Regions from separate parts of the Arthrobacter sp. RCC_34 genome, predicted to be linked through region 3. Evidence: predicted binding sites of a transcription regulator. Region 3 holds the regulator's gene; each other region holds the start of a gene.
The links. The regulator HrcA, encoded in region 3, represses chaperone genes, less so after heat shock. The targets are predictions, from matches to a motif close to TTNGCACTCGNNNNNNNCGAGTGCNAA.
Positions count from the first base shown of each region.

Region 1: a site for HrcA is predicted at 743-769, ahead of groES (co-chaperone GroES). Genes of this name have one in related genera too.
Region 2: a site for HrcA is predicted at 1,288-1,314, ahead of groL (chaperonin GroEL). Genes of this name have one in related genera too.

Region 1 covers NZ_JBFUPW010000001.1:447,047-449,310, forward strand. Annotated here, with positions in the region: gene AB6732_RS02100 (SAM-dependent methyltransferase) at 1-216, opposite strand, end outside; gene AB6732_RS02105 (hypothetical protein) at 298-684, shown strand; gene groES (co-chaperone GroES) at 896-1,192, shown strand; gene groL (chaperonin GroEL) at 1,295-2,264, shown strand, end outside.
Region 2 covers NZ_JBFUPW010000002.1:604,751-607,014, forward strand. Annotated here, with positions in the region: gene groL (chaperonin GroEL) at 1-1,100, opposite strand, end outside; gene AB6732_RS11460 (LytR C-terminal domain-containing protein) at 1,583-2,182, opposite strand; gene AB6732_RS11465 (DUF3263 domain-containing protein) at 2,223-2,264, opposite strand, start outside.
Region 3 covers NZ_JBFUPW010000001.1:1,474,411-1,476,674, reverse strand. Annotated here, with positions in the region: gene AB6732_RS07010 (DUF3097 domain-containing protein) at 1-748, opposite strand, end outside; gene hrcA (heat-inducible transcriptional repressor HrcA) at 874-1,887, shown strand; gene dnaJ (molecular chaperone DnaJ) at 1,948-2,264, shown strand, end outside.

The sequences.
Region 1 (2,264 bases), 1.0 Mb from region 3:
CATGTCCTGGGCGAACGGCCCGAACTTCGCCTCCGCCTTCGCCCGGAGCCGGCTCTGGGTCAGCAGGGCGGCGACCAGTGCCGGATCGTGTCCGTCTTTGCGGAGGCGGAGATTCTGCGCCAGGGCGTCCTTCTCGGAGTAGGGTTCCATCGAGTTCAGCAGGGCGAAGGCCTCGGCCGTGAGCAGGGGCGCGATCTGGCCGTCGGGGGTGGGCATGGTTCCAGCCTAGTGCGCGGGTCCGGGTTGAAAGAGCCGCGAGCGGAGCGGGCGTCCGGCCGCGCCCGGTAGGCTGAAAGCATGAGCGCCCACCAGCCCAGATCATCCGCCTCGAGTTCCCGGAAGGTGCTGGTGGCCCTGCTCGGTGAGTATTCCCGGGCGCTGCTGATCGTGGGCGTGGTCGTGCTCCTGGTGGCCTTCGCCGTCTTGGGCGTGCTCTGGGTCCTCGACACGTTCAACGCCGCGGTGTACTCCGTGGACGGCAAGAACATCGCCGACGCCACCGAGGAGGCGAAGGGGCTGCGGGAGATCTATTCGCCCGTGCGCGCCGGGGCCTGGGTGGTGCTCATCCTCGCCGCCGTCTTCGCCGCGCTGGGCGCCGTGGGCCTGTATCTGAACCGCGACAACCGCCCGAAGGGGCAGGATCCGGAGCAGGGTGACCTGGGAGTCGAGGACATCCTCGACTGACCGCGTCCCGGCCCCGCGCCGAACGTCGAGGCGGATGTGTTCCGCCGATGACGAATAGTTGGCACTCGCCTTGACCGAGTGCTAACGCATCCCTACAGTTGCTATTAGCACTCGTACCCCTCGGGTGCTAAGCCCAAGGTTGCTGCCGGCACCGCGACGACGGTTGGCACCGCGGCTGAAGACGTCAGAAATCTCATGCAAAGGAGAGATCGTGTCGGTCTCCATCAAGCCTCTTGAGGATCGTATTGTCATCCGCCAGCTCGCCGCTGAAGTGACCACCGCTTCCGGCCTGGTCATCCCGGACTCCGCTCAGGAGAAGCCGCAGGAAGGCGAAGTCGTGGCCGTTGGCCCCGGCCGCGTGGACGACAATGGCAACCGTGTTCCGATCGACGTTGCCGTGGGCGATGTCGTGCTGTACTCCAAGTACGGCGGCACCGAGGTCAAGGCCGGCGGTGAGGAGTACCTCGTGCTGTCCTCCCGCGATGTCCTGGCGATCATCGTCAAGTAACGCCCCTACAGCTCATGTAGCGCAGATCCCCGCACCGTGACCGGGTGCCCGGCCTGGCCGGTGCCCCGTCGGTGGCGGGGATCTGCTCTTGAAAGGACACTCATGGCAAAGCAACTGGCGTTCGACGACGCCGCACGCCGCGCGCTCGAGGCCGGTATCGACAAGCTGGCCAACACGGTCAAGGTCACCCTCGGCCCGCGCGGCCGCAACGTCGTGCTGGACAAGAAGTGGGGCGCCCCCACCATCACGAACGATGGTGTGACCATCGCCCGTGAAGTCGAACTGGACGACCCGTACGAGAACCTTGGCGCTCAGCTCGCCAAGGAGGTCGCCACCAAGACCAACGACGTGGCCGGCGATGGCACCACCACCGCCACCGTCCTGGCCCAGGCCCTCGTCAAGGAAGGCCTCCGCAACGTGGCCGCCGGCGCAGCCCCGGGCGAGATCAAGCGTGGCATCGAGACCGCGGTGGAAGCCGTGGCCGACCGCCTGCTGGAGAACGCCCGCGAAGTGGAGGGCAACCACGTCGCGAACGTGGCCGCCATCTCCGCGCAGTCCGAGGAGATCGGCGAGCTGCTCGCCGAGGCCTTCGGCAAGGTCGGCAAGGATGGTGTCATCACCATCGAAGAGTCCTCCACCACCCAGACCGAGCTGGTCCTCACCGAGGGCATGCAGTTCGACAAGGGTTACCTGTCCCCGTACTTCATCACGGACCAGGACCGCCAGGAGGCCGTCCTGGAGGACGCCTTCATCCTGATCAACCAGGGCAAGATCTCCAGCCTTCAGGACCTGCTTCCCCTGCTGGAGAAGACCCTGCAGGCCAACAAGCCGCTGTTCGTGATCGCCGAGGACGTCGACGGCGAGGCCTTGTCCACGCTGATCGTCAACCGCCTGCGCGGCACCCTGAACGTGGTCGCCGTCAAGGCTCCGGGCTTCGGCGACCGCCGCAAGGCCATGCTGCAGGACATCGCGATCCTGACCGGCGCCCAGGTCATCTCCCCGGAGCTGGGTCTGAGCCTGGACCAGGTGGGCCTCGAGGTGCTCGGCACCGCCCGTCGCATCACGGTCACCA
Region 2 (2,264 bases), on a different contig from region 3:
AGGCGCTCCTGGAGCTTCTCGCGGTCGTAGTCCGAATCGGAGTTCTCGATCTCGGAACGGATCTGAGCCACGCGGCCGGCGATGGCTTCGGCGTCGCCGGCACCCTCGACGATGGTGGTCTCGTCCTTGGTGACGACGACCTTGCGGGCCTGGCCGAGGTCGGCCAGGGTGGCGGCGTCGAGCTTGAGGCCGATCTCCTCGGAGATGACGTTGCCACCGGTGAGGATGGCGATGTCGGCCAGCTGAGCCTTGCGGCGGTCACCGAAGCCCGGAGCCTTGACGGCGACGGACTTGAAGGTGCCCTTGAGCTTGTTGACGATGAGGGTGGCCAGGGCCTCGCCCTCGACGTCCTCGGCGATGATCAGCAGCGGCTTGTTGGCCTGCATGACCTTCTCGAGGACGGCGACCAGGTCCTTCACGGAGCTGATCTTGGAGTTCACGATGAGGATGTAGGGATCCTCGAGCACGGTCTCCTGGCGCTCTGCGTCCGTGACGAAGTACGCGGAGATGTAGCCCTTGTCGAAGCGCATGCCCTCGGTGAGCTCGAGCTCCAGGCCGAAGGTGTTGGACTCCTCGACGGTGATGACGCCTTCCTTGCCCACCTTGTCCAGGGCTTCGGCGATCAGTTCACCGATCTGAGCGTCACCGGCGGAGATGGACGCGGTGGCGGCGATCTCTTCCTTGGTCTCGATCTCCTTGGCGGAGGCGAGCAGCTCTTCGGTGACGGCCTCGACGGCCTTCTCGATGCCGCGCTTGAGGGACAGCGGGTCGGCGCCAGCTGCGACGTTGCGCAGGCCTTCCTTCACGAGCGCCTGAGCCAGCACCGTAGCGGTGGTGGTGCCGTCACCGGCGACGTCGTCAGTCTTCTTGGCGACTTCCTTGACCAGCTCTGCGCCGATCTTCTCGTAGGGATCCTCGAGCTCGATCTCCTTGGCGATGGACACACCATCGTTGGTGATCGTGGGAGCGCCCCACTTCTTCTCGAGCACCACGTTGCGACCACGCGGGCCCAGGGTGACCTTGACGGCGTCGGCGAGGATGTTCAGGCCTCGCTCCAGGCCGCGGCGTGCCTCTTCATCAAATGCAATGATCTTGGCCATGACGGCAAAGGTCCTTTCGGGTCAGTACGTTTCCGGACTGTCGTTGAGGGATGAAGGGTCCTGGCTGCCCAATGCCCGCGACGGACGGCACGGCCCGCCGGCATCCGTACGCCGGCGCACCGGGCCTCATTGAGACCGGGGTTGCCTTCTCTCCGGCGGGCCGGCCATCATCCGCGGAACGGATTCATTAGCAGTCGGCACTCCGGAGTGCTAACTCAATAATTAGCACTCTCGTCTGGTGAGTGCAAGGCGTTCACGCCAGCGGCGAAACCTCAGGACCGCGCCGCCCCATGAGGCGCGACCGGGTGCGGACCCGGCGTGTCCGGCGGAAGCGGCGGGTGACCTGCCCCGCCGTCCGGGAAGCCAGAGTGGAACGAACAATCCGAACATCAGAATGTGCAGTTGCCGTCCGACGACACCGTTCACTCAGCGTCGGTCAGACGGGGTCCGCCGAATATCCGGGACAAAGATCCGGGGAGAGGTCAGGCCGCGCCGGGACCCAGCACCACGGCGAGCGGGTCCTGGAGGTTCGTAGCCAGCTCCACCCGGGCGATGCCGAGGGCGCCGGCGAGCTCGGTCGCGGACGCCTTGAGGCCCTCGGAGCTGTAGAAGACCACCGAACTCGGCTGGGCCACGCCCTGCCAGTTGCCGACGGGTCCCAGCGTCCAGCCGGCGGCGGTGACCTTGGCGCCGTAGCCGGCCGCGAGGCCCGCCGTCGTGGTGCCGTTGTACACGGACACGGGGCGCGACTTGTCCACGGCCGCCGTGGTGGTGGGCGGAGCGGACGGGGCGGTCGCGCTCGGAGAAGGAGCCGGGGCCGATGCGGACGGCTTCGCCGACGGCTTGGCGGATGGCTTCGCCGAAGCGCTCGAGGAGGCGGACGGCGAGGCCTTGGCCTCCGCCCGGGCGCCCATGGAGGGGAAGGCGAAGTACGCCACGAGGCCGATCAGCAGGGCGACGACGCCGGACGCCAGCAGGGGACGCAGCGCGGCGCCGGCGGAGGCCCTGGCGACACGGTGCACCCCGCGGCGTTCGGTGCCTTCCGGCACATCATCGAATTCGTCCCGGGCGTATTTGGTCATCGAGGCGCGTCCTCACGGAGTGGCAGGTGGTCCTACAGGTTCACGCGCCGTTGCCCAGGCGACGAGCAGTCCTGGCCCGGTG
Region 3 (2,264 bases):
GCCAGCCGAGACCGATGTCCTCCGCGGTGGCGTGCGGCCAGCCGAAGGCCTGGAGGATGCCCGTCTTCCAGTCGGTGCCGCGGGGGATCTGCGGCCACGCGGGGATGCCGAGGGTCTGAGGTTTGATGGCCTGCCACACGTCGACGTACGGATGTCCCACCACCAGGACGTTCCCACTGACACCCGGCTTGCGCATCAGGGCGTCGACGATCCGCTGCTCCTTCGAGCCGGGCACCAGGTGATCGACCAGGATGCCCAGCTTGCGGCCGGGACCGGGGCCGAAGGCCGCGACGGCCGCTTCCAGGTCATCAATGCCGTGCAAAGGCTCGACGACGATGCCCTCCACCCGCAGATCGTCGCCCCAGACGCGCTCGACGAGTTCGGCGTCGTGCTTGCCTTCCACCCAGATGCGACTGGCGAGGGCCGTGCGGGCTTTGGTGTCGACGTGGAGCGAGCCGCTCGCGGTGCGCCGGGGACCCTGCTGAGCGGCGGCGGCTCGTGGCGGAACGATCTTGACCGCTTCGCCGTCCAGGAGGAATCCGAAGCCGAGCTGGAAGGAACGCTCCTTGCCCCGGCGGTCCTCCAGACTGAGGATGTGCATCCCGCCCGACTTCTCCACGCGCGTCACGGCGCCGACCCAGCCGGTCTGAACCTCCTCGAGGACCATGCCCCGCTCCACCGGCACCTCGCGCAGCTGCTTCTTGGCGGGTGCGCTGAGGTCCTGAGGTCCCCAGGAATGGATGGACATGATGCCTCCTGCTGTTCTCCGCCTGGCGATGTCCCGGGTCCGGGGCAGGCATACTAGAATTAGCACTTAGAGAGGTAGAGTGCTAAGAGAAACGCCGAAGAGCAAGAGCATGTGGAGGTGGCCGAGTGAGTGATCCTCGTCGTCTCGAAGTCCTGCGCGCCATCGTGGAGGATTACGTCCACTTCCGGGAGCCGGTGGGATCGAAAGTGCTGGTGGAGCGCCATCAGCTGGGCGTGTCCAGCGCGACGATCCGCAACGACATGGCGGCGCTGGAGGAGGAGGGGCTCATCGCGGCCCCCCACACGAGCGCAGGCCGTATTCCGACGGACAAGGGCTACCGGCTCTTCGTGGACCAGCTGGCCTCCGTCAAGCCGCTGTCCGCCGCGGAGCGCCGTGCCATCCACTCCTTCCTGGACAGTGCCTCCGATCTCGATGACGTGCTGGAACGGTCGGCCCGGCTGCTGTCCCAGCTGACACGGCAGGTGGCCGTGGTCCAGTACCCCAAGGCCAGCCAGGCCCGCCTGCGGCATCTCGAAGTGGTGGCGCTCGGAGGTTCTCAGGTGCTGCTCGTGCTGATCACCGACACCGGATCGGTGGACCAGCGGGTGGTGGATCTGGGACAGGTTCTGGCGGAATCCGATGTCGCGGTGCTGAGGACGATGTTCCTGGCGGCCTGCGCGAACCAGCCGCTCGACGCCCTGCGTGAGACCGTCCCCGTCCTGACCGCGACGGTGGCCCCGGGCCTTCAGCAGCCCGCCGCGGCACTCGCGGCCGCGCTCCTGTCGCTCCTCGACTCGAGCGCGGAGGAGCGGATCGTCCTGGCGGGAACCGCGAATCTGGCGCGCGCCACCATGGATTTCCCCCTGAGCATCGGGCCGGTGCTGGAGGCGCTCGAGGAGCAGGTGGTCATGCTGCGGCTCCTGACCGAGATGCACCAGGATCAGCATGGCGTCGCCGTCAGCATCGGACGCGAGAACCCGTTCGACGAACTCGCCGGCACCTCGGTGGTGGCCACCGGCTACGGCAAGGGTTCCGCGTCGAAGGTGGGCGTCCTCGGCCCCACCCGCATGGACTACCCGTCCTCCATGGCGGCGGTGCGCGCCGTCGCGCGCTATCTTTCACGGATTCTGGCGGGGTGACCTCACCGGTCGCCCGACGCCACAGCAAGTCACCCAATAGAGGAAGAGAAGTACACACACGTGAGCAGTCACTATGAAGTCCTCGGAGTCCCGCGCGACGCCAGCGGCGAGGAGATCAAGAAGGCCTACCGCAAGCTCGCGCGGACCCTCCACCCGGACGTGAACTCCGCGGATGACGCCGCCGAGCAGTTCAAGGCCGTGACGCACGCCTACGAGGTCCTCTCGGTTCCCGAGAAGCGCCGGGTCTACGACACCACGGGCAACGAGAACGGCACCGACAACGGTTTCGGCGGTTACTCCGGTTCCGGCTTCGCCTTCCAGGACATCTTCGACACCTTCTTCGGTGGCGGCGGCGCCGCTGGCGGCCCGGCCTCCCG